3 regions of the Actinopolymorpha sp. B9G3 genome follow, and region 2 is predicted to be linked to each of the others. Evidence: riboswitches for the same ligand, from Rfam matches in the RefSeq annotation. Region 2 holds a riboswitch; each other region holds the start of a gene.
What was found. Region 2 has a riboswitch for cobalamin ahead of ABNF93_RS10995 (SCO2322 family protein). Riboswitches for the same ligand answer to the same signal wherever they lie in the genome.
Positions count from the first base shown of each region.

Region 1 (9,682 bases), on a different contig from region 2:
ATCGAGCTCGACGAGGCCGCCGGTGATCCGTTCGACGTGGCGAAGGCCGGCGGCGACTGGCTGGTCGCGCACGGCCACTCCACCTGGGCTGCCTGACCGTAGGCGCCCGCACTCCGTGCCCGTGGCTCCACCCTCACCTGTCAAGGAGGCATTGACGTGCAGCTGTTGCGCTTGGGGAACATCGGTGAGGAGCGCCCCGCCGTACGCACCGATGACGGCAGGCTCTTCGACCTCTCGTCGCTGACCAGTGACACCGGTGGCGACATCAACGGCGCCTTCCTGGCGAACGACGGGATCGGCCGAGTCCGGGCCGCCGTCACGGATGGCGGGTTGCCGGCGCTCGACGACCCGGGCGACGGCAGCGGCCTGCGGATCGGTGCGCCGATCGCCCGGCCGACGGCCGTGCTGTGCATCGGCCAGAACTACGCTGCCCACGCCGCCGAGTCCGGGTCCCCGCCGCCGGACACGCCGATTCTGTTCTTCAAACACCCCAACACCGTGGTCGGTCCGTACGACGACGTACGCATCCCGCGTGTCGCCGAGAAGACCGACTGGGAGGTCGAGCTCGGTGTGGTGATCGGCAAGAGGGTGCGTTACCTCGACTCGCCCGAACAGGCGCTCGACCACGTGGCCGGCTACGTCGTCTCCAACGACGTGTCGGAGCGGGCGTTCCAGCAGGAACAGTCCGGCGGCCAGTGGTCGAAGGGCAAGTGCGCCGAGACGTTCAACCCGCTCGGCCCGTGGCTCGTGCCGGCCGACGAGGTGACGCCGGGCAAGCTGGGGTTGCGTTCGTATGTCAATGGCGACGTACGCCAGGACTCCACGACCACGGACATGATCTTCGACGTGGCCTATCTCATCTGGCACCTGTCGCAGTACCTCGTCCTCGAGCCGGGCGACCTGCTCAACACGGGAACGCCGCAGGGTGTGGCGCTGTCCGGGCGTTTCCCGTACCTCCAGGTGGGTGACGTCATGGAGCTGGAGATCGACGGGCTCGGCCGGCAGCGCCAGCGGCTGGTCGAGGCCTGAGCGGCGACGGTACCCCGGGCCACCGGACCACCGGACCACCGGACCACCGGACCAACGCAACGTACAGCGGAGAAGGCGATGGGTGATTTCGACGGGTTGGCGGCGGCCGTCACCGGCGGTGCGTCGGGCATCGGGTTGGCGGTCGCGGAGCTCCTGGCCGCGCGAGGCGCGCAGGTCGCCTGCCTCGACCTCAACGCCAAGGAGGTGGGGGAGCCGCTCGTCGGGGTGCAGTGCGATGTCACCGACGACGCGTCCGTACGCACGGCGATCGAGACGGTCGTCGAGCAGTTCGGCCGGCTCGACATCGTGGTCAACAACGCCGGCATCGGGGCTCAGGGCACGGTGGCCGACAACGACGACTCGGAATGGCACCGTGTCCTCGACGTCAACGTGGTCGGGATGGCCCGGGTGAGCCGTGCGGCGCTCCCGCACCTGCGGAAGTCACCGTCGGCCGCGATCGTCAACACCTGCTCCGTTGCGGCGACGGCGGGCATCCCGCAGCGCGTGCTCTACAGCGCGTCCAAGGGGGCCGTGCGTTCGCTGACGATGGCGATGGCGGCGGACCATGTCCACGAGGGCATCCGGGTCAACTGCGTCAACCCGGGCACGGCCGACACCCCGTGGATCGGCCGGCTGCTCGACCGGGCCGACGATCCCGTCGCCGAGCGCAAGGCCCTGGAGGCCCGCCAGCCGATGGGCCGCCTGGTCTCCGCACGCGAAGTGGCGTCGGCGATCATCTACCTTGCGTCGCCCGCGGCCGGTGCCAGCACGGGCGTCGAGGTCTTCGTCGACGGCGGGATGCAGAACCTCCGCCTTCGTCCGCGGACGTGACGAAAGTCGTCAAGCTCCCTTCGTCCACAGGTCCGGCCAGCTGACCCCCAGGTCGCCGAGAAGGCGCCGGAGCAGGGGCAGGGAGAGCCCCACCACGTTGTGGTGGTCGCCCTCGATCCGGTCGACGAACGCACCGCCGAGTCCGTCGATCGTGAACCCGCCCGCGACCGCGAGCGGTTCGCCGGTGCCGACGTACGCCTCGATCTCGGCGTCGGTCACGTCCGCGAAGTGGACGACGGTCGAGCCGACGGCAGCGGCCGTCTGTCCGGAAACGGCATCGACAACGCAGTGCCCGGTGTGCAGGATGCCGGCGCGACCGCGCATCTGACGCCACCGGCGGACAGCCTCGGTGGAGGTCCCCGGCTTGCCCAGGACCTCGCCGGCCAACTCCAGGACCGAGTCACAGCCGATGACGAGGGCCGGTTCATTCGGGAGATTGTCCTTCACCGCAAGGGCTTTGCGGCAGGCGAGCGTGAGTGCGTGCTGTGCCGCGTTCTCTTCTGCCACACCGTCCTCGTCGACCCCGGACACGATCACGGTGGGCTCGATACCGGCGGCCCGCAGCGTCGCGAGCCGGGCTGGTGAGGCCGAGGCGAGGACAAGGCGATGGTGGTTGGGTTGCTTTGGATGGGGCACGGGCCGCATCCTACGAGGGTCGCCCTGACGCCTGCTGTCCGTGTCGGTAGTGTCGCGTGCGGTCACCCCGCGGACTCGGTAGGGTCACGTCGGCAAGATCTGCCCTGAGGAGACCTGTGGAGAAAGAGCCGGCTGACCTTCCGACCGTTCTTGCGTACGAAATCGAACAACGCATCGAGTCGGGATATGACGTGGCGGCTGTGCAAGCCCAGCTTGACGCCGACCATGGCGAGATGACGGTCACCCGCGCCCGTCTTCTCCTCGACCAGATGGCCGAGCTGAAACAGTCCGCGGAATGGCCCTACCACGAACCCTCAACCAGGGCCGAGATCGAGGCCGAACTCCCGCCGACGCGCATCCGTAGCCGCGGCCAGCGGCCGATCGGGGCGGCCGAGTTGCGGGACCGGATCGAGGCCGCGTGGCTCGGAAGATGTGCCGGCAACTGCCTCGGCAAACCCGTCGAGAACGGCGAGCACTGGACGCCCGAACGCCTGCGCAGCTACCTCGAACAGACCCACAACTACCCGATCCGCGACTACGTGACGCGGCTCGACCCGATGCCCGAGGGCTACGTCCTCAACCCGTGCTGGACACAGACGACCAAGGGACGGATCACCTGCGTACCGCGCGACGACGACCTCGACTACACGCTGCTCGGCCTGCACCTGTTGGAGACGAAGGGCTTCGACTTCACCACCGCAGACGTGGCCGCCGAATGGCTCCTGCGGCTTCCGTACCACCTCACCTACACCGCTGAGCGGGCGACCTACCGCAACCTCGTCAACGGCGTCGACCCGTCCGTCGCCGCCGTGGTGGACAATCCGTACCGCGAGTGGATCGGGGCGCAGATCCGGGGCGACGTCTTCGGGTACGTGTGTGCCGGACGGCCGAGGGACGCGGCCCTGATGGCGTTCGAGGACGCGGCGCTTTCCCATGTGCGCAACGGGATCTACGGCGAGATGTGGGCGGCGGCGCTGGTGGCGGCGGCGTTCACGGCCGGGACATTGCGGGAGGCCGTCGAGGAGTCGATCAACCACGTGCCGCAGCGGACCCGGCTGGTCGAGGCGCTCACCTGGGCGGTCTGGGTCCGGGACTCGAAGGTCAGTTGGGACGACGCGTTGACCCAGCTGCGGGAACGCTACGGCCGTTACCACTGGGTGCACACGATCAACAACGCTGCTGCCTGCGTGTTGGCACTGCTCTACGCCGAGGACGACTACACCAGGGCGATCGGGCTGACCGTGCAAGCCGGCCTTGACACCGACTCCAACGGCGCGACGGTGGGTTCGGTCGCCGGCGCTTTCGTGGGAAGGGGTGGGTTGCCGCGGCACTGGACATCGCCATTTGCCGACACCTTGCGCAGCGGGCTCTACGGGTTCGACCGGAGCAGCATCCGCGACGTTGCGCAACGGACCTTCGCACTGGCTCGTACGTACTCCTCCCAGCGCGTTCCTCCACCCCTGACCAGGTCCTCCCCCTGACCAGGTCTGGTCGGGCCACGTCTACGCGTCGTCGACGAGCAGGCGGTGCGCGAGGGGCAGGAGGCCGGCCGGGGTGAGCGGTGCGAGTGGATCGTCGGAGCCCCGGTCGGTGCGGTAGGTGCGCGGCGGGACGCCGTACACCGCGCGAAACCGGCGGGAGAAGTGGAACGGATTGGCGAAGCCGCACGCGCTCGCGACCGCCCCGACGGTGAGGTTGCTGCGCTGGAGCAGGGTGGCCGACCGGGCCAGCCGGACCAGCTCGATCGCCGCGACCGGCCCGATCCCGTACTCCGCCCGGAACAACCGGCTCAGGTGTCCTGTGGATATGCCCGCCGCGGCGGCCATCTCGGTGAGCGCGAGCGGTGTGGTCCCACCGCCGCGCCAGGTCCGACGAAGGTGGTCGGCGAGCCGCGCGAGGTACGGATGGATCTCGTCGCCTTCGTCATCGGCCGGAACGGGACCACGGACGAACAGGTCGAGCAGGAAGCCCAGGACGTCGGTCGTGCGATCGCTCTGGCCCGTGCGCGTGGTTCCCGGCTGGGTCCCTCGAGCCCTTCCCCGGCCAAGCCACAGGGAGTACCGGCACAGTGCCGCGAGCGGGTCGGCCGGGGTCAGCGCCCGGGAGATCGGCCAGGTTTCCGGTGGTCCGAGCGTGTCGAGATCGGCTTCGAGCACCCGGAAATGGACGAACGCATGCAGCGATGCCCGCGTCGGGTCCCAGGCGAAGTGGTCCCGCATCCCCGGGCGGGCGAGGAGCAGGGTGCCGGGTCGCAGGTGGCGGCGCGTCGGCGGTTCCGGGCGCGTGCTGTCGGGCTCGTCGCAGGTCCAGCGCGCGCTCCCGGCGAGGAGCCAGACGAACTCGTAGTCGACCAGCGTCCGTGGTCCGAAGGTGGCGCCAGGCGGGTAGTGCGCCACCTCCGGACCGATCCGGACGACCACACGGCATGTCACGAACAGACAGGTTAGGCCGTCCGAGATCTCAGGTGGACAGGCTGGACCTCACCCGGCGGGTGGCCTCGACCATGTGCCGTAGCGCCGGCTCGACCTCGGCATAGCCGCGGGTCTTGAGTCCGCAGTCGGGGTTGACCCACAGCCGGTCGACCTCCACCGCCTCCAGCGCGAGCCGCAGCGCGGTCTCGATCTCGTCGGTGCTCGGCACCCGCGGCGAGTGGATGTCGTACACCCCGGGCCCGATACCTCGCTGGTAGCCCGCCCGTGCGAGGTCGGCGACGAGTTCCATCCGGGACCGGGCCGCCTCCACGCTGGTGACGTCGGCGTCGAGCGCGTCGATGGTGTCGACGATCTCCCCGAACTCCGAATAGCACATGTGCGAGTGGATCTGGGTGCCGTCGGAGACCCCCGACGTCGCCAGTCGGAACGCCGCGACCGCCCACGCGACGTAGTCCGGTTGCTGCGCCGCTCGCAACGGCAACAGCTCCCGCAGGGCCGGCTCTTCCACCTGGATGTAGCGGATGCCCGCCGCCTCCAGGTCGCGGATCTCGTCCCGCAGCGCCAGCGCCACCTGCTTCGCGGTGTCGGCGAGCGGCTGGTCGTCGCGGACGAAGGACCACGCGAGCATGGTCACCGGGCCTGTCAACATTCCCTTGACAGGCTTCGTCGTCCGCGACTGTGCGTACGTCGTCCATTCCACCGTCATCGGCTCGGGCCGTGACACGTCCCCTGCGAGGATCGGTGGCCGGACATAACGACTGCCGTACGACTGGACCCAGCCATGATCGGTGCTCGCGTAGCCGGCGAGGCGTTCGGCGAAGTACTGCACCATGTCGTTGCGTTCGGGCTCGCCGTGGACCAGCACGTCCAGCCCGACGTCCTCCTGCAGGGCGATCACCCGGTCGATCTCCGCCCGCATCGCGGCGTCGTAGTCGGCCGCGGAGATCCGACCCGCCCGCAGATCGGCCCGTGCGGCGCGGATCTCCTTCGTCTGCGGGAACGACCCGATCGTCGTCGTGGGCAGCAACGGCAGGTTCCCCACCGCCTTCTGGGTGGCCGCCCGGGCGGCGAAGTCGCCTCGTGGCGTGCCCTGGCCCAGCGCGGTGATCCGGGCTCGCACCCGCGCGTCAACGGCACCTTGCCGGGCCGTCGCTCGGGCGCGCGTGGCCGCGGAAAGCTCCGACTCGATCGCGGACCGACCCTCCCGCAGCGCGCGGCCCAGCAGGACCACCTCGGCCACCTTCTGCCGGGCAAACGCCAGCCGTTCGCGAAGGTCCGCCGGCAGGCCGTGTTCCAGGTCGAGGTCGAGCGGGACATGCAGCAGCGAGCACGAGGTGCTCACGACCAGCTCGCCGACCGAACCCAGGAGCGAGGCGGCAGTGGCGAGAGCGCCGGAGAGGTCGGTACGCCACACGTTGCGGCCGTCGACCAGGCCGGCGAAGAGCGTCTTCCGCGCGAGTCCCGCGCCGGCGATGCGTTCGACGTCGGCCCGGCTGGTCACGAGGTCCAGCGCAACGCCCTCCACCGGCGTACGACCGAGAGTCTGCAGCGCGTCGCCGATCGCGCCGAAGTACGTGGCCACGGCCAGCTTGGGTCGCCGCTTCGGAGGCAGGCCGCCGAGCCGGTCGTAGGTCGTGCGGACGGCCTGGATCTCCTCGGGTGTCCGGTCGGCGGCGAGCACCGGCTCGTCGAGCTGCACCCAGGTCGCCCCGGCGGCCGCCAGCTCCGCCAGCAGGTCGGCGTACACGTCGAGCAGGCCCGGCAGCAGGTCGAGCGGCCGGAACCCCTTGGGCGCTTCAGTGTCAGGCTTCGCCAGCAGCAGGAAACTGACCGGGCCGAGGAGCACGGGGCGGGTGTCGATCCCGAGCGCCGCCGCCTCGCGGTACTCGGCGACCGGCTTCCGCGCGGCGTCGCGGTCGAGCCGGAACGCCGTCTCCGGGCCGAGCTCCGGCACGAGGTAGTGGTAGTTGGTGTCGAACCACTTGGTCATCTCCAGTGGCGGCACCCCGGCGGTGCCACGGGCCATCGCGAAGTAACGCTCGAGCCCCTCCAGGCCGGCGAACCGCTCCGGGATCGCGCCGACAAGTACCGCCTGGTCGAGCACGTGGTCGTAGAGCGAGAAGGTGTTGGACGGGATGTCGTCGACGCCGGCGTCGCGCAGCGACTCCCACGTCTGCCGGCGGAGTTGGACGGCGGTCTGGTGAAGAGTCTCGGCATCGGATCGGCTCGCCCAGAATGCCTCCGCCGCGCGCTTGAGCTCGCGCCGTGGGCCGATCCGGGGATATCCGAGCACGGTCGTACGTACTGCCATGGAGTCCTTCCCTCGGGAACTCAGATAGCGGACCGCGACGCCGGGGCGGCGCGCGGGCGGTCGGCAGGTCTTCGGACTCGTGGGCGCTCTGCGCTCTGCCTACTGGCCGTCGCTTCCCAGGCGACCGATGATGTCGGCCCAGTGCGTTCGTACGGCGGTCGTTCCCACTCACCGCTGCGGGGCAGTCCCGGAATCCCACCGGGTTCCCTCTTACCTCGCCCGGCCGGTCACGAAGGGTCGTGCCGGTCGAGCGAACCAACCACACCTACGACCATAGCGCCCAGGGCCCACGGACCGTTGCAGCCCGGCTGAAGCACAGGGCGGGCCTCGGCAGCGGCCTTTTCAGAAGGTGATGAGCGGGTCGCCTACCAGGTCGGCGACGAAGTTGACGAAGAAGAAACCGAAGAACAGGACGTTCAACAGCAGGATCACGGTGTGCCAGGGGCGCGGACGTGCGGGCTTCGGCAGTTGCCGGTTGAGATAGATGAGCATGAACGGATAGATCAGGGCGCCGAAGTTCGCCATGTTCGCCGACCACTGGACGAGGCCGACCGGCACCGCCAGGTGGATGACGATGCTGATGATCACGAGCAGCAGGATCATGAACGGGTAGTAGAACTTCCGTGGATCGCCCTCGATCCACGCGCGCAGCCTCGAACTCGTCGCGTGCGAGGCGTCCGTGGTGGTTCGTACCATCGCCTCGAAGATGCCCAGTTGGGTGCTGAAGAGGACGAAGACGCCCATGAGCAAGGCGACGTAGAAGACGAACGTCCCGTACTCGCCGCGAAGGACGTCGGCGACGAACGTCGGAACGGTCTCGGGGGTCGGCCCTTCGCCCCGGATCTCCACCGCGCGCGCCATCAACAGAGTGGGGAGAAGCATGCCGAGCATCGCACCGACGAAGAAGACGCCCCACATGTCGGTGAGCAGCAGGCGGTACCACCGCCGCCACAGGGCACGGTTCTTCGCGTCGTCGGGGAACGTGATGCCGCTTGCGAGGACGGCGTTCCGGTCGCCACGCAGACCGCTCAGGAAACCGACCCGGTGGCCCATGCCGTAGCCCTTGTCACGGTAGTGGCTCATGATGTACCAGTTCAGCCCGGACGCGAGGGCAGTGAAGCCCGCGAGGCCGCCGAGCTCGGTGGCGGTGATGCCGGCAGGCGGGGCGGCCGGGGTGACGAAGCCACGAATCCCTTCCCACCAAAGGCTCGCGGGCACGAGCAGCAGGTCGAGGATCAGCAGGAGGACGAGGATCGTGCCGACCATGATCCAGTTGGCGAGCTCGAGCGCCCGGCTGATCCGCCGGGCCGTGGCGGTGATGAGGAAGACGACCACGAGCAGCAGGATCGCGTAGATCCGTGGCTCTTCCGCGCCGCTCGCCGCGATCTCTCCGTGCACGAGGGCGTAGACGCCCTGGCCCGCGGACGCCGCCCAACCACCGGCGATGAACGCGAAGATGATGACGAAGACCGACAGCGGCACCCACAGGATCCAGCCGGGCGGCACCCGCCCCCAACCGACGACGGGAACTTCGCCGGTCGCCACGACATAGCGGGAACACTCGACGTTGTAGAACGTCTGCAGCAGCGCGGAGATCGTGATGACCCAGCCGACGCCGATGAAGCCGTACGTACCGACCGCCTGCGGGCCGAGCAACCACTCACCACTGCCGATGGAGATGCCGAGCGCGATGAGGCTCGGGCCGATCGCGAACTTGACGAGCTCCCGAAAACCGAGCCTGCGTACGCCGAAAACCTCTTCAGGCGTAGGGAGATCGGCGACTGCGAGATCTGGGCGACTCACCCCCAGCGGGTGGGTGGCCTGTGCGGTACCGGTGGTCTCGACGCTTTCGGCCATGGCAAGCCTCCGCGGTTCCACGGCGACGGGCGACGGTACCCGTCGCATCCCACCAGATAGTGGTCCTCCTGCACGTGTCGTGACAAGAGGGACGACGGCCGGAATTGCTCAGCTCGTGTTCGAAAACGTTGCGGTCGCCGCGGATAGGCCCTGGGTGCTTCGCGATGCGGGATCGCCTCAGCGGGGAAGGGCGCTCGCCCGCCAGGCGCCCGGACCGGGCCGCAGTGGCTGGCGGGTCCTTCGCCAGTACGCCGCCCAGCGGGGGGCGGCGTGCCAGGTGGCTGTGTCGTGCGGCTGCCGATCCGCCGCGCCGGCCTCGAGCTTCGCCGAGATCACGGCGACGAGTGCGGCGAACTCCGCCGGCGTCGGGTCTCCCTTGACGACCTGGAACAGCGGCTCGTCGTCGCTTTCGACGGGCGTCGCCATCGCTCGCTCCTCGCCGTTCATGGTGGATCTGACCCTACAGCGGGATGTTGCCGTGCTTGCGTGGCGGCCGGGTCTCGCGCTTGTTCCGCAACAGGCGCAGCGCCCGGACCACCTCGACCCTGGTCTCGTGCGGGAAGATGACGGCGTCGACGTAGCCGCG
Region 1 covers NZ_JBEEAB010000003.1:259,727-269,408, forward strand. The annotation lists gene ABNF93_RS07405 (sugar phosphate isomerase/epimerase family protein) at 1-96, shown strand, start outside; gene ABNF93_RS07410 (fumarylacetoacetate hydrolase family protein) at 157-1,029, shown strand; gene ABNF93_RS07415 (SDR family NAD(P)-dependent oxidoreductase) at 1,108-1,860, shown strand; gene ABNF93_RS07420 (Maf family protein) at 1,870-2,496, opposite strand; gene ABNF93_RS07425 (ADP-ribosylglycohydrolase family protein) at 2,613-3,977, shown strand; gene ABNF93_RS07430 (helix-turn-helix transcriptional regulator) at 3,999-4,928, opposite strand; gene metE (5-methyltetrahydropteroyltriglutamate--homocysteine S-methyltransferase) at 4,957-7,239, opposite strand; cobalamin riboswitch at 7,285-7,514, opposite strand; gene ABNF93_RS07440 (Nramp family divalent metal transporter) at 7,582-9,096, opposite strand; gene ABNF93_RS07445 (acyl-CoA carboxylase subunit epsilon) at 9,274-9,522, opposite strand; gene ABNF93_RS07450 (acyl-CoA carboxylase subunit beta) at 9,557-9,682, opposite strand, start outside.
Region 1: another riboswitch for cobalamin. It lies ahead of metE (5-methyltetrahydropteroyltriglutamate--homocysteine S-methyltransferase); the one in region 2 lies ahead of ABNF93_RS10995 (SCO2322 family protein).

Region 2 (9,682 bases):
CGCGGCCGGTGAGCGTGGTCGAGCCGATACCCTGTCGATCGTGTTCCGACGCCGTACGACCGAAGAGGCGCCGCCGCCGTCCGAGGCTGCCGCCGAGACCGCTCCTGCTCGACCGGGCAGCAAGGGTCGGCCCACCCCCAAGCGCCGCGATGCCGAACAGGCACGCAAGGCACGCGTGTCGGCACCGCGTGACCGCAAGGAAGCCATCCGCCAGCAGCGGGAGAAGGCCCGCGCCGAGCGGGCGAAGGTCCAGCAGGCGATGGTGACCGGCGACGACCGCTACCTCCCGGCACGCGACAAGGGCCCGGTGAAGAGGTTCTGCCGCGACTTCGTCGACTCCAGGCGTACTCCCGCGGAGTATCTCCTGCCCTACTTCCTGGTGATCTTCATCGTCATGACGATCCCCATGCCGCAGGTACAGATCGTCGCCACCTACCTGTGGCTGGTCGCGATCATCGTCGTACCGATCGACCTGATCTTCATGGGACGCCGGCTGAAGCGGCAGTTGCGCGAACGCTTCCCGGACGAGAGTCACCGGGGTGCCGTCGCCTACGGCGTCATGCGGGCCACCCAGATCCGCCGGCTCCGCATGCCCAAGCCGCTCGTGAAGCCCGGCGAGACGATCTGAACGACGCCGCGACCGACGCGTCCGGCGAGGTGGTGCGAGCTAGTCGGCGGGATGCAGGCTCATCGGCCCGTAGACCTCGCGCCCCGACTCGAGCAGCACCACCTGGTCGACGCCCACGGCGACGAGATCACGCCAGCACTCACCGACCCAGCTCTCCGCGTCGCTCTGCGAAGGGAATTCGCTGCGCGCCAACTCGCCAGCGTCCACAGGGTTGCCCTCGGCGTCCTCGAGCCGCCACGTCCACGTCATGGCAGGTGAGCCTAGTGGAGGCCCCCACCCTCCTTTGACTTCCGGGTGCGGGCGTGAGACCGTCCGTCCAGCACTACCGCCATGGGGTTGTGGTCGAAAAGGCCACCACCAGCAGGGGAAGCCGGTCCGAGTCCGGCGCTGACCCGCAACCGTAGGCCGCGTGCCAGGTCGCTCGATCCACTGGCTCGATCCAGGGGTTCGACACCAGGTGCCCGCGGCAAGCCGGAGCACCTGACCATGGCGGCCGGCTCCACACCACCCGTCGAGGTCTGCGGGCGGAGCCCGGGTCAGACACCCGAGCCCGCCCTCGGCTCCAGGCGTACGCCGCCTGCGTTGCCGGGGGCATCTCTCGTGTGTGGTCCGGTTCCCGCATCGACCGTGACCGAACACCGTGAGAGGACATCGATGCGGTCCGAGATCCGCCGCCGTCGTCGCGCCGGCCTGCTGTACGCCACGCTGGCCGTTCCGTTCTTCGTCGTACTCTGTGCCGCTGTACTCGCGGCCGTACTCGCCGCTGGCACCGGCACCGCCCACGCGGATGCGTACCGCTTCTGGGGCTTCTACCAGTGGCAGGACGACGCCTGGGCACTTGCAAAGTCCGGCCCTTCCGGCGTCACCCCGAAGGACGGTGCCGTGGAGGGATGGCGGCTCGCCGTCTCGGGCGAGAAGACACCGCCGCGCCTGCCGCGGGCCGCCGGAGACTTCGATCAGATCTGCGGGTCGACACCAGCCGAGACAGGCAAGAAGCGCGTCGCCGTCGTCGTCGACTACGGCCTCGCCGGCGAGGCCGAGGGCGAGCCGGAGCCACCGGACGCCCGCGGTGCATGCGCGGTGGTCGACGCGAAAGCCAGTTCCGCGCAGGTGCTCGCCGCCATCGGTGAGGTACGCGAGCAGAAAGGGCTGGTCTGCGCCATCGACGACTTCCCAGCAACCGGGTGCGGCGACGCCGTCGACTCGGTGCCGGAGTTCCCCACGCCCGAGCCGAGCGTCTCTCTCGCGCTGCCCGCGGCAGCCGCTCCCGCCGGGGACTCCAGCCCAGCTGAGTCTTCAGAAACCGCCGCGAGCGCGGACGCCGAGTCGGATGGGTTCCCAGTCCTGCCGGTGGCAGCCGTCGCGGTCGTGGTCGTGCTGATTGTCGGTGGGTTCATGATCCGGCGTCAGCGCAACGCCGACGCCGGCTCGGCGGGCTGACGGGCCGACCCGTGCGTGCAGCCCATCGCCCCTCCTTCGCCCGGAACCTGCACCCGGGCGCGTGGTGGCTGTGGGCGCTCGGGCTCGCCACCGCCGCCAGCCGGACGACGAACCCGCTGCTGCTCGCCTTGCTGCTGGCGGTTGCGGGTTACGTCGTGGCGGCCAGGCGATCGACCGCGCCGTGGGCCAACTCCTATGCGGCGTTTCTCAAGCTCGGGTTGGCGGTCATCGTGATCCGCGTCGTGTTCCAGGCGGTGTTCGGCGCCGCCGTCGCCGGCCGGACGGTCCTCTTCACCCTGCCCGAGCTGCCCCTGCCGGAGTGGGTCGACGGCATCCGGATCGGCGGCCAGGTCACCGCGGAGGCGCTGGCATCGGCGGTGTACGACGGACTGCGGCTCGCCGCGATACTCGGCTGCGTCGGGGCGGCGAACGCGCTCGCCAACCCCAAGCGCCTGCTCACGCACGTGCCTGGAGCGCTCTACGAGCTGGGTGTCGCGGTCGTGGTCGCGATGACGTTCGCACCCCAGCTCGTCGCCGACACGGCGCGGGCACGGGCGGCCCGCCGGCTGCGCGGCCAGCCGGACCGTGGCCTGCGCTCGGTCCGTGCCACTGCCGTACCCGTCCTGGAGGGAGCTTTGGAACGCTCCCTCGCGCTGGCGGCGGCGATGGACTCACGGGGATACGGCCGGCTCGGCAACGTGACCCGGCGGGCCCGCCTGCTCACCTCCGGCCTCGTCCTCGGGGGCCTGATGGGTATCTGCGTCGGCGTCTACGGGCTCCTCGACGCCGGTGCCACCCGAACCCTCGCCCTGCCCGCTCTCGGCGCGGGGCTCGTCACCGCGTGCGCCGGGTTGATGCTCGGTGGCCGGCGCACGGTCCGGACGAGGTACCGGCCAGATCCGTGGGCCCTGCCGGAATGGCTGGTCACCGCCAGCGGCGTTGCCGTCGCCGCTAGCTTCTTGTGGGCATCCATCGCGGGGGGCGGCGACCTCGTCGCCAGTACCGTGCCGCTCACGGTGCCCGAGCTGCCGATGATCCCCACCGTGGCCGCGCTCATCGGCCTCCTGCCCGCGTGGTTGGCTCCACCTCCGCCCCGACCGGTGAGCGACGAGGCGCCGGCCGACCAGCAGGCGGACGACGAAGAGACAGACGACCAGCGGGCGGGCGACGAACAGGCAAAGCACCAGCGGGCGGGCGACCAACGGGGGAAGGTGCAGGCGTCATGATCCGGTTCGAGTCGGTGTCGATGCGCTACCCCGGGAGCGCGAGCCCGGTCCTGCGCGACGTGACGTTCGAGATCGCCGAGGGCGAACTGTGCCTCGTCGTCGGCCAGACCGGCAGTGGCAAGACCACCCTGCTGCGCGCCATCAACGGCCTGGTCCCCCACTTCACCGGCGGCACGCTGGGCGGCCGCGTGGTCGTCGACGGGCGCGAGACCCGTACGCACCATCCGCGAGACCTCGCCGACGTCGTGGGCGTGGTCGGTCAGGACCCGTTGGCCGGGTTCGTCACCGACACCGTCGAGGACGAGCTGGCCTACGGCATGGAGTCGCTGGCCCTGGCACCCGACGTCATGCGTACCAGGGTGGAAGAGACGCTGGACCTGCTCGGACTCACCGGCGTACGGTCCCGGCCCATCGCCACGCTCTCCGGTGGTCAACAGCAGCGGGTCGCGATCGGCTCCGTCCTCACCAGCCATCCGCGGGTACTCGTGCTGGACGAGCCCACCTCCGCTCTCGACCCGGCGGCCGCCGAGGACGTACTCGCCGCATTGCACCGGCTCGTCCACGACCTCGGCGTCACGGTGGTCGTCGCCGAACATCGGCTAGAACGAGTCGTGCAGTACGCCGACCGGATCGTCCTCGTGCCCGGTGACGGCCAGGCGCTCGCGGTGGGACCGCCGGCAGCCGTCATGGCCGACTCGACGGTGGCGCCACCGGTCGTGGAACTCGGCCGGCTCGCCGGCTGGGACCCGCTGCCGTTGACGGTGCGCGACGCGCGCGCGTTGGCCGGGCCGTTGCGGGAGCGGCTCGCCACCGTCGCACCGCCGACCCCGCGATCGACCCCGCCATCGACCCCGCCATCGACCCCGCGATCGGCGCCGCCAACTCCGGCGCCAGCGGGTGCGCAAGGCAGCGTTGACAGTACGCCCGGCTCCGGCGCACGCCCGGTCGCGTCCGTACGCCACCTGCTCGTGCGCTACGGACCACGGCGGGCTGCGACTCGGCCGGCGCTGCACGACATCGACCTTGACGTCGCACCGGGTGAGGTCATCGCCCTGATGGGGCGGAACGGCGCGGGCAAGTCGTCCCTGCTCAATGCCCTGGTGGGACTCACGAAGCCGGCAGGCGGCACGGTCCGGCTAGGCGACCTCGACCCGACCGGCGCCAGGCCCGCCGTCATCGCGAAGGCCGCCGGTCTCGTGCCGCAGGAGCCTGGTGCGCTGCTGTACGCCGAGACAGTGGCGCAGGAGTGCCGGCAGGCCGACGCCGACTTCGGGGCCCCGGCAGGTCGGTGCGCGGCCATCCTCGGCCGGTTGGCTCCAGGCGTACCCTCCGATCGGCATCCCCGAGACCTGTCCGAAGGGCAGCGGCTCTGTCTGGCGCTGGCCGTCGTCCTCACCGCCGAACCGCCCTTGCTGCTGCTCGACGAACCCACCCGTGGCCTGGACTACCTCGCGAAGGGACGCCTGGCCGGGATCCTGCGCGAGCTCGCGGGCGGAGGCCGTGGGATCGCCCACGGGATCGTCGTCGCGACGCATGACGTCGAGCTGGTCGCCGAGATCGCCACGAGGGTGGTGGTCCTCGCCGACGGGGAGATCGTCGCGGACGGCCCCGTCGCACACGTGGTGGCGGCGTCGCCGACCTTCGCGCCGCAGGTGGCGAAGATCCTGCGTCCGTTGCCGTGGCTCACCGTCGGGCAGGTGGCCGCCTCGCTCGAGCCGGCGTCGTGACGCGCGCACTTCGTGCGCGGTCGCTCGTCGCGCTGGTCCTGGCGACGCTCGTTGGTGCGGCGGGGTTCGGCTGGCCGTTCCTGGCCGACGTCGGGAGTACGGCGAGCGGGGACTCCGCCGCCGCGACGTACCTCTTCGTCCTGCTCCTCCCCCTCGTCGTGGCTGTCGTCCTCGCCGAACTCGCCGACGGCGGCATGGACGCCAAGGCGATCGCGATGCTCGGGGTGCTGGCGGCTGCCGGCGTCGCCCTGCGGGCGCTCAGCCCGGGTACGGGCGGGTTCGAGCCGACGCTGTTCCTGCTGGTCGTCGCGGGCCGGGTCTTCGGCGCCGGCTTCGGCTTCGCGCTTGGCTCGGTGATGCTGCTCGCCAGCGCGCTCGCGACCGGGGGTGTCGGGCCGTGGATGCCGTTCCAGATGGTGGGGCTCGCGTGGGTGGGGCTGTTCGCCGGCCTTCTGCCACGGGCGTCCGGCCGGGTCGAGCGGTGGCTGCTCGCGGGCTACGCGGGGGTGGCGGGCTTCGCGTATGGCGCGCTGCTGAACCTGTCGTTCTGGCCGTTCTCCAGCTCGCTGCCGGTCGGGATGGCGTACGCACCAGGCGACTCCGCCCTCGCGAACGTCGGACACTATGCGGCGTTCTACGTCACGACGTCGTTCGGCTGGGACGGCGTACGCGCCCTCGTCAACGCCGCGTTGGTGCTCCTCGCGGGACGTCCGGTCCTCGCGACTCTGCGCCGTGCCGCCCGCCGGGCGGCCTGGGACCGGCCACCCTCGCCCGACCCGGGTGGGCCTGTTCAGGGCGCGGACGCCTCCCGCTCGCCCGGACCCACCAGCCGGTTGACGAGTCCGTAGCCGACGGCCTCCTCCGCTGTGAGGAACCGGCCCTTACGCAGGTCCGTAGCGATCGCGTCGGCCTGGCGTCCGGTCGCGGCGGCGAGAAGCTCGATCACTGCGTCGCGCATGCGGAGGTGCTCGCGGGCGTACGTGTCGACCTCGGACGCGGTACCGCTGATCTCGGGCGACTTCGGCTCGTCGAGGGCGAAGCGTGCGTGCGGGTAGGCGAGCCGCATGGGCGCGGCGGCGAAGGCGGCGACAGCGACGCCGCTCACCTCGCCGACCGCGACGGCCGTGAGATCGACGCCCAGCATGTGGATCGTGTCGACCATGCTGAGCACCGCCCCCAACTCGCCGCCGCGACAGCCGAGGTGGAGCCGGATCGGCTGGTCGGCAAGGGCCTCCAGAGTGAGCAGCTGGGCGGCGGTCCGGGTGGCGAGCTGGTCGTCGAGGAAGCCCTGCGCGAGAACGACCCGGCGTTCGAAGAGCTGCTCCTGGATGTACGTGTCGAACGTCATCACGCGGTCGTCTGCCATGCGTCTCTCCCTGTCGCTTGCCGCATCCTCAGGTGCCACGTCCGGATGCCCCCTCCTACTTCCTTGGTGGGCGTACGCCGGTGGCGAGCCGGACTTCGACCTGGCGGCCCACCGCGGATGCGTACCGCTCCAAGGTCGACAGCCGGACGTCCACGGCGCCGGCCTCGATCCGGGCGACGGCGGACTGCGACGTGCCCATCCGCGCGGCCACCTGGGTCTGGGAGAGCCCGGACCGTTTGCGGAGTTCGACCAGTTCCGTGGCGAGCCGGCGACGCCTGACGGCCATCTCCCGAAAGCCCGGCATCACCGGCAGGTTGTCCTGGTCCTCCGCTCCCATACCTGCGACGCTATCTCGAAAATGAGATGACCGGGAGGTGGTTACGCCGTGGGCGCGGTGTCAACGAAGAGAAGTGTCCACGAAGGGTGGGCGGCGGACGACGAAAGGCTCACGGCGGCCTCTGACGTCCACCGCGACCTCGGCGCCATCCTCCACTCCGGAAGCCAGCAGCGCCAGGCCGACACCGACCCGTCGGGTCGGGGAGAACGTCCCACTCGTCACCGCACCGAGCGGCTCGCCGGCCTCGTCGACCACCGACATGCCCGGCCTCGGGATCCCCCTGCCCTGTGCTTCGAGACCGCGCAGCCGCCGCGCCGGACCGGCCGCGCGCTCCTCCGACAGCACCGCCCTCCCCCAGAACGCCGGCTTCTTCCAGCCCACCGCCCAACCGAGGCGCGCCTGTACCGGCGTGACGTCGAGCGAGATGTCCTGACCGTGCAGCGGGTAGCCCATCTCGGTCCGCAGCGTGTCGCGGGCACCAAGCCCGCACGGCATCACGTCGAGGGCCGGACCAGCCTCGAACAACGCGTCCCACACCGTCCCCGCCGCGTCAACGGGGATCACCAACTCGTAGCCGCGCTCCCCGGTGTAGCCCGTGCGCGCCACGGTCAGCGTGGTGCCGCGCCAGGGCGCCTCGACGAACGACATGTACGCATGACCCGCCGGCAGCCCCGCCGCTGCCAGCAGGTCGTCGCTGCGCGGGCCCTGGACGGCGAGGACGGCGTACGCCTCGTGCAGGTCGGTCACCTCGACCCGAGACGGCGCCTCGGCCGCGAGCCGGCGTACGACCTCCGCGGTGTTCGCGGCGTTGGGGACGAGGAACATCTCCTCCGGCCCGACGAAGTAGGCGATCAGGTCGTCCACGATGCCGCCGGTCGCGTCGTCGCAACAGAGCGTGTACTGCGCCTGCCCGGGCGCGATCTTGTCGAGTGCGTTGGTCAGGGTGGCGTCGACGTAGGCCGCCGCGCCGGGGCCGTGCAGGCGCGCCTTGCCCAGGTGGCTCACGTCGAAGACACCGACGCCGGTGCGGACCGCCCGGTGTTCGGCGAGAACGCCGCCACCGGGATACTCGAGCGGCATCTCCCAACCACCGAACGGAGCGAGCTTCGCACCCAGCGCGAGGTGCCGGTCGTGAAGTGGCGAACGCATCATGTCCGCGAACCTATCTGCTGGCCGTACGCCGCCGAGGCGTACCATCCGCGCGGCCCCGTGCCCCGACGGCGTAGCATCCGCGCGAGCCCGAAATCCAGCCGCACCCCAGCACACCCGCCGCTCCGACCGACGAGGAGACGATCAAGCGTGAGCGCCTCGAACCCGACCATCTCCGTTCGCAAAGCTTCAGCTGCGACGGTCAAGGCAGACGCTGTGGTCATCGGTGTCGTACCAGCCGACGGGAGCGGCCTCACGCTCGCGCCTGGGGCGGGCGAGGTCGACGGAGCCCTCGGCGGGACCCTCGTCCGGACGCTGCAGACCCTCGGCGCCAAGGGCAAGGCCGATGAGGTCACCCTCGTGCCCTCCGGTGGCGCCGTCGCCGCACCAGTGATCGCCGCGGTCGGCCTCGGCAAAGTCAAGAACGGCAAGGAGGCGGCCACTCTCGAGGCGCTCCGGAGGGCGGCGGGTGCCGCCGTCCGCCGGCTGACCGGCAAGGCCGGCACGGTCGCCTTCGCTCTTACGGCCGACGACGCGGCCGACATCGGTGCCGTCGCCGAGGGCGCCCTTCTGGGTGCGTACTCCTACGAGCGCTACCGCTCGGCACACAACGGTGACCGCCCCAAGCCGATCTCGAACCTGACCGTCCTCACCGACAAGTCCCGCGACAAGGCCGTCAAGAACGCCTTGACACGCGCCCAGGCCGTGGCGCGCGCGGTCAACCTCACCCGCGACTGGGTCAATGCCGCACCGTCGGACCTCTACCCCGCGGCGTTCGCCGACCAGGCGAAGGCCGAGGCCAAGAAGGCGAAGCTCGCCGTCGAGGTGCTCGACAAGAAGGCCCTCGCGACCGGTGGCTACGGCGGGATCATCGGCGTCGGCCAGGGCTCGGAGCGGCCGCCACGGCTGGTGCGGCTGGCCTACCGTCCGGCGCGCGCCAAGAAGCACCTGGCCCTCGTGGGCAAGGGAATCACGTTCGACACCGGCGGCATCTCACTCAAGCCCGCCGACAGCATGGTCACGATGAAGTGCGACATGGGCGGTGCCGCCGCGGTCCTCGCCGCGACCACCGCGATCGCCGAGTTGGGACTGCCGGTGGCGGTGACGGCATACGCACCGATGGCCGAGAACATGCCGTCGGGTTCGGCGCAGCGGCCGTCCGACGTCCTGACGATGTACGGCGGCAAGACCGTCGAGGTGCTCAACACCGACGCGGAGGGCCGGCTGGTGTTGGCCGACGCGATCGTCCGGGCCGGCGAGGACAAGCCCGACCTCATCGTCGACGTCGCCACCCTTACGGGTGCGTGCATGGTCGCGCTGGGCGCCCGGACGTTCGGGATCCTGGCCAACGACGACGACCTGGCGACGACCATCCGGTCCATCGCGAACCGCGCCGGTGAGGACGGTTGGCCGTTGCCGATCCCGGAAGGCACCCGCGAACGTCTCGACTCCAAGGTGGCCGACCTCGCCAACATCGCCACCCAGCGGCTCGGCGGCGCTCTCGTGGCAGGGGCGTTTCTGCAGGAGTTCGTCGCCGACGGAGTCTCGTGGGCGCACCTCGACATCGCCGGTCCATCGTTCAACGAGGGCGGTCCGTTCGGCTACACACCGAGCGGCGGCACCGGATCGGCCGTACGCACACTGATCGGGATCGCCGAAGCAGCTGCCGAGGGCGAGTTGTAGGGCACGTCTGCCTCACCGGTAGGCACAGGCCCGCAGGTCGTACAGCTCGGCGTAGAGCCCGTGCCGGCGCCTCGGTACCTCGCGGTTGCCGTACTCCGGGTCGCGTTGGTCCCGCCGGGGGCCGTG
Region 2 covers NZ_JBEEAB010000005.1:72,928-82,609, reverse strand. The annotation lists gene ABNF93_RS11005 (DUF3043 domain-containing protein) at 41-628, shown strand; gene ABNF93_RS11000 (hypothetical protein) at 668-877, opposite strand; cobalamin riboswitch at 943-1,131, shown strand; gene ABNF93_RS10995 (SCO2322 family protein) at 1,283-2,068, shown strand; gene ABNF93_RS10990 (energy-coupling factor transporter transmembrane component T family protein) at 2,080-3,294, shown strand; gene ABNF93_RS10985 (ABC transporter ATP-binding protein) at 3,291-5,021, shown strand; gene ABNF93_RS10980 (ECF transporter S component) at 5,018-5,869, shown strand; gene ABNF93_RS10975 (ATP-dependent Clp protease proteolytic subunit) at 5,812-6,387, opposite strand; gene ABNF93_RS10970 (helix-turn-helix domain-containing protein) at 6,443-6,724, opposite strand; gene gcvT (glycine cleavage system aminomethyltransferase GcvT) at 6,785-7,876, opposite strand; gene ABNF93_RS10960 (leucyl aminopeptidase) at 8,024-9,556, shown strand.

Region 3 (9,682 bases), on a different contig from region 2:
TGCCCTACGCCCGGATGAGCACCTGGTACGACGGCCTCGGCGCGCTGCGCCAGCTCGGCTTCGACGTCATCGCCCTCACCCCGGCGGCCGACGCCGAGCCGCTCCCGCGTGTCGTCCGGCGGTCCCGTCGTCCCGCCCTCGTACTCGGCACCGAGGGTGACGGGCTGTCGGCCCGCTGGGAAGGGCAGGCCGACGTGCGCGCCCGGATTCCGATCAGTCCGGCGGTCGACTCCCTCAATGTCGCGGCGGCAGCGGCGGTGGCCTGCTACCTCCTCACCTCCCAGGACTGACGCGACTGAGCGCCCGTGTCGAAACCCCGTTGTCCGACCGTCGCGAAGGTTCGTACGGTGCGACCATGACGCGCAAGGTGACGCTGGTCCTCCTCGACAAGGGCGGTGAGCCGCTGGGCTCGCTGCCGCCGTACACCGTGGAGACACCGTGGTGGCCGGAGGTCGGTGAGGTCGTCGATACCGCCCGGGCGCTCTGGAACATCGACGTGGTCGTCCTCCGGACCATCGGCCCGCCGGACCGGTCGGGCCCGCCCGGGGGAGAGGTCACCTATGTCGCCGAGGTCGACCCCGCGTCGCGGCTGCCGACACTCGCCCCGGCGGACGAGCGGGCCAAGGCTGATGTTGAACCTCATCCGTACCGCGCACCCTGGGCCTCGCCAGGCGGGCCAGCCGCCACGACTGCCTGGGCGACAGCGGCGCTCGAGGCGAGGGGAGTGACGCCAACCGCGTTCGTCCAACGCAAGAGCTGGAACCTCTCCGCCATCTGGCGGGTGGAGACCGCCGAGTCGCCACTATGGCTCAAGCAGGTGCCGACGTTCTTCGCCCACGAGCCGGCTCTGCTGCGCTGGCTGGGAGCGGCGGTGCCCGGTGTGGCGACCGAACTCATCGTCGGCGAGGGTGGACGTGCACTTCTCGCGCATGTCCCGGGCGAGGACCGGTTCGGGGCGTCGGCGGCGGAGCTTCGCGAGATGCTCACCGACCTGCACCGCATTCAGGCGTACGCCGCGGACCGGATCGAGGAGTTGCTCGACCTCGGTGTACCCGGCCGGCGGAACCACCTTGCTCTGCCCGCGATCCAGACGGTGGCGGCAAGGTACGGCCCGACACTGGAGCCTGCGCTCCGTACGTCCCTGGACACGCTCGTGGACGGTCTTCCGGAGCGGTTCGCCGAGGTGGCCGCCTGCGGCCTGCCCGACACGCTCGTCCACGGCGACTTCCAGGGCGGCAACGTCCGCTCAGACGACAAGCGCCGGGTCATCATCGACTGGGGCGACTCGACGATCGGCGATCCGACCATGGACATCGCCCGTGCGATCGGTGGACTGCCGGACGCCGACAGAGACACGCTCGTGAACGAGTGGGCGGCGCGGTGGCGGAGTCACACGCCAGGCTGCGACCCGGCGAGAGCGCTGCAGCTCATGCTTCCCGTGGTCGATCTTCTGTACGCCGTGGTCTACACCGGCTTCCTGGACCAGATCGAACCGTCGGAGTGGCCGTACCACCGGGATGACCCACCCGACTGCCTGCGTTCGGCCGTGCGAAGGGCCGATCTCATCGCGTCGTGACGCGTCAGCCAGCCGGCTGCCGGCTGAGCGGGCAGTCGCCACACAGACCTCCGCCGGGCACGCGGTAGTAAAGGCAGCAGGAGGTACGCACGAAGCCGTTCAGCGTGGGCGGCTCGCCCGTTCCCGCCAGCGCCGGTCGGGTGAACATGTCCTCGACCAGTCGTACGCCGGCGGTCTCCAGGTCGGGTCGGGCCCGGACCAGGACACTGATCGATCCGACGAGGGCGGACGCAGCATTGCCCCACAGCAGGGCGTCGGGAATCTTGACGTGGGTCTGGACCGCTGTGACCAGCCCGACCAGGTGTGTCTCGACGACGCGGTGGTACACGGCTTCGCCATGGTGGGGAAGCGCTGAGCGCTCGAGGATCTGCGCGTCAGGCAGGTCCAGGGCGCTCGGCGGCTCCGGCGCGGCACGCAGGTCCGGCGCGTCCGGCAGGTCCGGCCGCGGGGAGAGCCGCAGTCGGCCGCCGTTGCGCCGTGGTGCCCACCACGTGGTGGCGGGTGCGAGGTCCGGCATGCGGTCGTACAGCAGGGCGCACCCCGCCACCACCGACCACAGCCGGGCGGCCAGCCCCTGGACGAGGATCGACGCGCCGACGCGCGGTTCGTCGGTATGAAGGGACGCCGCGACCTGGTGGACGTAGCGCAGCAGGTCCGGATGCCCGGCGTACAGCTCGGCGAGCGGCGGATCCGACGGCTCGTCCGGCACCCGGTCGACGGTGAAGTACTCACCGAGGGGAGCGAGTGCGCCGTAGAGCGACATGGCCCGATTCCACCACGCCGCCACCAGGTGCTCGAAGCCGCCGCACTGGGTTTGTGTGCCGATCGACGAGAACGCGGCCAGCCGGGATGCGGGAGCCGCGAGTCAGGCGATTGCCCTTGGAATTGGTCATCTAGGGGAGAGGATGCCGACATGACCTCTGTACCGGACACGATGCGTGCCTGGGTGGTTGCCGAACCCGGCCGGCTCGACCAGGTGGAGCTCCCGGTTCCGCGACCGGCGGCCGACGAGCTGCTGGTCCAGGTGCGCGTGTGCGGTGTGTGTCGGACGGACCTGCACGTACGCGACGGTGACCTCCCGCCGCACCGGTCGCCTGTCGTACCGGGTCACGAGGTCGTGGGCAGGGTCGTTGGCACCGGCGCCGACGTGCCTGACACGTACGGCGTCGGGATGCGGGTCGGCGTGCCATGGCTGCGGCACACCGACGGGACCTGCACCTACTGCCGGCGAGGCCGGGAGAACCTCTGCCCGCGTTCGATCTACACCGGGTGGGACGCGGACGGCGGCTATGCCGAGTACCTCACCGTGCCGGCGGCGTATGCGTACGACCTGCCGGAACGGGACTTCGGCGCCTACACCGAGGCCGAGCTCGCGCCACTGCTGTGCGCCGGCATCATCGGCTATCGCGCCTATCGGCGGGCGGACCTGCCACCGGGTGGGCGGCTCGGCATCTACGGTTTCGGCGGCTCGGCACATCTCACCGCCCAGGTCGCCATCGCCCAGGGCGCGACAGTTCATGTGCTCACCCGGTCGCGGGAGGCCCAGGAGTTGGCGCTGTCTCTCGGTGCCACCACCGCGGCCGGCGCCGACGATGCACCACCGGAACCGCTCGATGCCGCGATCCTGTTCGCCCCGGTCGGCGACCTGGTGCCGGTGGCCCTCCAGGCGCTCGACCGGGGCGGGACGTTGAGCATCGCTGGCATCTACCTGACGCCGATCCCCCCGCTCGACTACGAACGCGACGTCTTCCGCGAACGCACAATGCGCAGTGTCACGGCCAACACCCGGGCGGACGGCCGCGAGTTCCTGGCCGCGGCCGCCGCCCACAGGTTGCGAATCTCCGTGACCCCGTACGCATTCGACCGGGCCGACATGGCGCTCGATGACCTCGCCGCCGATCGGGTCAACGGTGTCGCCGTCCTGGTGATGGACGACTGAGGGCCTTCACGTGAGCCCACTCAGTCCCAGCTCAGTGCTCCACCACTCTGGTATTCGATCACCCGGGTCTCGAAGAAGTTCTTCTCCTTCGACAGATCCATCATTTCCGACATCCAGGGAAAGGGATTCTCGGCGCTGTCGGAGTCGGCGAAGACCGGTGCCAACCCGATCTGGACGCATCGCCGGTTGGTGATGAAGTGCATGTACTGCTCACACAACCCTGCGTTGAGCCCGAGCATGCCCTGGCCCATGGTGTCGCGACCGTAGGCCACTTCGAGCTCGCACGCCTCGACCAGCATTCGACGGATCTCGGCCTGGAACTCCTCGGTCCACAGCCGTGGATTCTCACTCTTGATCTGGTTGATGGCGTCGATGCCGAAATTGAGATGGATCGATTCGTCCCGCAGGATGTATTGGTACTGCTCGGCGATTCCCACCATCTTGTTACGCCGACCGAGCGAGAGGATCTGGGCGAAGCCGGTGTAGAACCACATCCCCTCGAACACGACGTAGAACGCCACCAGGTCACGCAGGAACGCCTGGTCCTTCTCCTGCGTACCGGTCGTGAACGTCGGATCTTCCAGATGCCGGGTGTAGTCCAGCGCCCACGCCGCCTTGTCGGTGATCGACGGGACTTCACGGTACATGTTGAAGAGCTCGCCCTCGTCGAGGCCGAGGCTCTCGCAGATGTACTGGAAGGTGTGCGTGTGCACGGCCTCCTCGAACGCCTGCCGCAGAAGGTACTGCCGGCATTCCGGATTCGTCAGGTGGCGGTAGACGGCGAGCACGATGTTGTTGGCCACCAGCGACTCCGACGTGGCGAAGAAGCCGAGGTTGCGTTTGAGCATCCGGCGCTCGTCGTCGGTGAGCCCGGTGGGCGACTTCCACAGGGCTATGTCGGCCTGCATGGACACCTCCGTCGGCATCCAGTGGTTGTTGCAGCCGGCGAGGTACTTCTCCCACGCCCAGCGGTACTTCACCGGCAGGAGCTGGTTGACATCGGCGCGGGCGTTGATCATCGCCTTGTCATCGACGCTGACCCGGCCGGCACCGCGGTGGATCTCTCCCAGGCCGGTCGCGTCGCCCGGAGCGCTTGTCACGTCGGTCTCTGTCATGTGTCGGCTTCCTTTGTCGGGTCGTGTGGTCACTGGCAGGCTTCGCAGTCCAGATCGTCGAGTGCGCACACGGCGCCCTCGTCGACCTCGTAGACCTGGGTGACCGGGGCGACGGTGGGAGAGACGGTGGGAGAGACGGCATTGAGCTTTCCGTCGGTCCCGCGCAGGGTGCTCTTCTCGACATGAGTGGCGCTCTGCGACCGCAGGTAGTACGTCGTCTTCAGTCCCCGACGCCACGCCAGCCGGTAGAGCGCGTCGAGCTTGCGCCCACTCGGAGCGGCGACGTAGAGGTTGAGCGACTGCGCCTGATCGAGCCACTTCTGCCGGCGTGCCGCCGCCTCCACCAGCCACGTCGGATCGATCTCGAAGGCCGTGGCGTACAACGCCTTCAACTCGGCCGGTATCCGGTCGATCGGCCCGACACTCCCGTCGAAGTACTTGAGGTCGGTCACCATCACCGCGTCCCAGAGGCCGAGCTCCTTCAGGTCGTGGACGAGGTACGGATTGATCGCGGTGAAGTCGCCGGACATGTTGGATTTCACGAAGAGGTTCCGGTAGAGCGGTTCGATCGACTGGCCGACACCGCAGATGTTGGAGATGGTCGCCGTGGGTGCGATGGCCATGACGTTGGAGTTGCGCATCCCCGCCTCGACCACGCGCTCGCGCAGCGCGTCCCAGTCGAGCCGGGTGGACCGGTCGACGTCGAGCTTCCCGTCGCGGGCGTCGGCGAGCAGTTCGAGGGAGTCGATCGGCAGGATTCCCCTGCTCCACAGAGATCCGTCGTACGTCTCGTAGCTTCCGCGCTCGGCGGCAAGATCTGCCGACGCGGCGATCGCGTGGTAGCTGATGAGCTCCATCGTGGTGTCGGCGAACTCCACCGCGCGCTCCGACGACATCGGAATACGTTGCCGGAACAACGCGTCCTGGAAACCCATCAGGCCGAGGCCGACCGGCCGGTGCCGCAGGTTCGACCGGCGTGCCTCGGGGATCGTGTAGAAGTTGACGTCGAGCACGTTGTCGAGTGCCCGCACCGCCGTGCGTACCGTGCGTGCCAGGTGCTCCTCGTCGACACCGCCCTCACCCACGTGGTGCGCGAGGTTCACCGACCCCAGATTGCAGACCGCCACCTCCGCCTGGTCGCCCGCGCCGGCCGAGGTGTTGAGGGTGATCTCCGTGCAGAGGTTCGACGAGTGCACGACCCCGACATGGCGCTGGGGAGAGCGGACGTTACACGGATCCTTGAACGTGATCCACGGATGACCCGTCTCGAACAGCATCGTGAGCATCCGACGCCACAGGTCGACCGCGCGTACCCGGCGGTGGACCTTGATCCCGCCGCGTTCAGCGCTCCTTTCGTACGCCTCGTAGGCGTCGGCGAAGGCTGGTCCGTAGAGGCCGTGCAGATCGGGTACTTCGTCGGGGGAGAAGAGCGTCCATTCCGCGTCGGCCTCGACCCGTTGCAGGAAAAGGTCGGGAATCCAGTTGGCGGTGTTCATGTCATGCGTACGCCGCCGGTCGTCACCGGTGTTCTTCCGCAGGTCGAGGAACTCCTCGATGTCGATGTGCCAGGTCTCCAGATAGGCGCAGGCCGCACCCTTGCGCTTCCCACCCTGGTTGACGGCGACCGCGGTGTCATTGGCGATCTTGAGGAACGGCACGACGCCCTGCGAATGGCCGTTGGTGCCCTTGATGTGGGCGCCCATTCCGCGGACCGGGGTCCAGTCGTTGCCGAGCCCGCCGGCGTACTTCGACAACAGGGCATTGTTCCTGATCCCGGAGAAGATGCCGTCGAGGTCGTCTGCCACCGTCGTGAGGAAACACGAGGAGAGCTGCGGGCGGGTCGTTCCCGCGTTGAACAGGGTCGGCGTCGAGCACATGAAGTCGAACGACGACAGCAGTTCGTAGAACTCGATCGCGCGGGCCTCCGGGTCGTCCTCGCGAAGCGAGAGCCCCATGGCCACCCGCATGAAGAACGCCTGCGGGAGCTCGAACCGGCTGCCCTGGCTCTGCCCGTCGGCCTCAGCCGTCGCCCCTGCTTCTGGATAGCCACGGATGAGGTACCTGTCGTAGAGCGTCTGCAGCCCCAGGAACTGGAACGCCAGGTCGCGTTCGGGCCGGATCGCCCCTCCCAGCCGGTCGAGGTCGAAACGCTCCAGCTCCGGGTCCAGCAGCTCCGACCGGACCGCGCGGCGCACGTAGTCGCGGAAGTAGCGGGGGTACCGCGCGGCCATCTCCTCGTGGTTCGCCTCGTCGGGAGTGCCGGAGACGAACGTCAACGCCTCGCGCCGGAGCTTGTCGAGCAGCAGCCGGGCGCTCACGTGGGAGTACGCGGGATCGGTCTCGACGAACGTCCGGGCCGCCATGACGAGCGCAAGCTCCAACTCGGCGAGCGTGATCCCGTCGTAGAGGTTGCGGTGGACCTCGGTCAGGACCGAGCTCGCCGACACCGCCTCGAGACCCGCGCAGGACTCCTCGACGAGGTGGGTGAGGCGCCCCAGGTCCAACGGCTGCAGTTCGCCGTCAGGTCCCTTCACCCGTACGTCGGGCACGGCCTGGCTCTCGGCTTCGTCGCTGACAGTGGCGTGCTCACGTTCGATCCGGGCGCGGGCGTGCTCCTCGCGGTAGAGCACGTACGCCCGCGCCACCCGGTGCTCACCCGCCCGCATGAGGGCGAGCTCCACCTGGTCCTGGATGTCCTCGATGTGGCAGATCCGGCCGAGGTCGGGATGCCGGGTGAGCGAGGTCACCACCTGGTGGGTCAGCTCCTCGACGGTCTCGTGGACCCTCGTCGAGTCACTCGCCTGCGGACCTTCGACGGCGAGGAACGCCTTCGTTAGTGCGACCGCGATCTTCGACGCGTCGAACGGCGACGTCGCGCCGTCCCTGCGGACGACCTGGGTGTGCGGATGGGTTGCTGACATGGACGCTGTCTCCTTGCGAGCTCGATCGACGGTGCCCGTCGAGCCTGGGAAGAAGATGCGCGACACCGGCCTGCCGAGCGCACACGAAGGCGGCACGGCGTGACGGCGGAACATCCCGGGCTCTTCCCTCGAGGCCGGCGGGCGGCGCGCACTAGGGAGGTACGCGCACTGGTGGCAGGTCTTCGGACTCGCGGGCAGGTGCTTCCTACTGGCCATCGCTTCCCAGACATGCGTCCATGTCCAGTGCTTGACCGGCTGGATCCGTGCGTTCGCGACCACACGAGGCCGCACCTTCGCCACAAGGGGCAGAAAGCACGACCGGAAATCACCACCGGTGATGGCGTTCGTTCCCGCTCACCGCTGCGGGGCAGTCCCGGACTCGCACCGGGTTCCCTCTTGACGGCGACGCCCCGGTGACGGGGTGTCGCCGCGGCTCCGACGGCCTGGACGGCCGCAGGAACCACCAGCGAGCTAGAGGCTACATGTAGGGGCGGACAACACCGTGGAACCCAAGATGCGGTGTGTCGCGTGTCGCGCTGCGGAAGGCGGAAGGGTCGCGTGGTCGCCTCGCCGGCACCGGCTCGGCACGTCCGAGTAGGGACGAATCCTGGCCGGCCGGGAGGCGGCTCAGTACGGTGCGAGCGATCCTGAACCACGCAGCGATGGGCCCCGGCTCGCGACGGAAGGCTGTGTCCGCCATGAACGATCGACCCGGCATGTCCCGACGACAGGCACTCGGCAGGGCGGCATGGGGAGCGGCCGGTGCCGCCGTGTGGGGAGCCACGGGAGTCTCCCAGGCCGGCCCGGCGGCCGCCGCAGCCCCCACCGGGACGGCGCTCTTGGCTCCCGGCGCGCAGCAGGCCGCCGACGCGCTGTATCCGAAGGGGGTCCGCCCGACCAGGCTGTACGTGATCGGCGAAGGAGCGCTGAGGCCCGAGGAACGCGTCCTGGCCGGAACTCTTCAGGGCCAGCTGGCGCGCCGGAGCCGGGGCGGGAGCGACAACGACGTCCCGGGCATCTATCTCGACGTGCCCGGTGTCGGCTACCCGGTGTGGCTGGCCGACCTTGCCGAGCGCTACGACATCGAGCTGATCCCGGTCAACGACCTCTGGACACTGGTCGACCGCTTTACCAGCCAGGAAACGAACGGCGGCCCCATCGACCGGTACGTCCTCTACCGCCGGGCCGAGCCGTCCATCAACGTCGCCACCACCGTCGCGGGGCTGACGGGCGCGGTCGCCGTGGAGGAGGCCCTGGAGCCGGTCGCCAAGCAGCACGGCCTGCGCAGAGTCGCGGACGTACGCGGCAAGGACGACCGCTGGGTGAAGGAGACGTACTGGTCGCGGTTGCGGCACGACCTCGTGGTGGAGCAGAAACCGGACTTCGCGAACCAACTCCGCGACTACGCCACGATGGCCGGGGCTCTGATGTTCTACGACGGCAACTCGGACTTCCGTCGTTCGGTCGTCGGGGATCTCGCGCCGGACTCCGCCACGATCGGATGGGGCGACGCCTCCCAGGGCGAGGACAAGTTCGTGTCGGTGTCGTCACAGGCCGGCGTACGGACCATCCCTGCCGACCACGCGCGCAACCTGGCGCCGCTCTCCGGCATCCGCCACAGCCGACTCAGCCAGCGGGCCCCGGAAGTAGCGCTAGCGGCCACGCCGGAGGTCGATCCGGACACCCACTACGCCTCGTTCCTGATCACCGACGGCGACAACATCCAGTGGATGCTCGGAGACTTCCAGAGCAGTGCGAACTGGTTCGCGAGCCCCCATCGCGGCGCGGTCGACCTCGGCTGGGGAATCTCGCCGTCGTTGATCGACCTCGCCCCCTCGGTCATGCGGTGGTACTACGACCACGCATCAGCGGGCGCCCATCGCGACCGCTTCGTCGCGGGCCCGTCGGGTGGGGGATACCTGTACCCGAGCATGTATCCGCGCGCGGAGCTGGACCTGCACACGGCCCGGCTGGCGACCTCCATGCGGCGTGCGGACCTCCACGTCGCGCAGATCATCGACTTCGACTCCTTTTCCGACACCGCCCTGTGGTCGGCCTATCTGCAGCGGGACCAGATCGACGGGCTGATCTACCTCGAGTACTCCCGCTACGACTCGCACAAGGGTGCGGT
Region 3 covers NZ_JBEEAB010000026.1:67,742-77,423, forward strand. The annotation lists gene ABNF93_RS30045 (TrmH family RNA methyltransferase) at 1-290, shown strand, start outside; gene ABNF93_RS30050 (aminoglycoside phosphotransferase family protein) at 356-1,576, shown strand; gene ABNF93_RS30055 ((2Fe-2S)-binding protein) at 1,581-2,339, opposite strand; gene ABNF93_RS30060 (zinc-binding alcohol dehydrogenase family protein) at 2,490-3,515, shown strand; gene ABNF93_RS30065 (ribonucleotide-diphosphate reductase subunit beta) at 3,536-4,630, opposite strand; gene ABNF93_RS30070 (ribonucleoside-diphosphate reductase subunit alpha) at 4,660-7,617, opposite strand; cobalamin riboswitch at 7,708-8,027, opposite strand; gene ABNF93_RS30075 (GxGYxYP domain-containing protein) at 8,250-9,682, shown strand, end outside.
Region 3: another riboswitch for cobalamin. It lies ahead of ABNF93_RS30070 (ribonucleoside-diphosphate reductase subunit alpha); the one in region 2 lies ahead of ABNF93_RS10995 (SCO2322 family protein).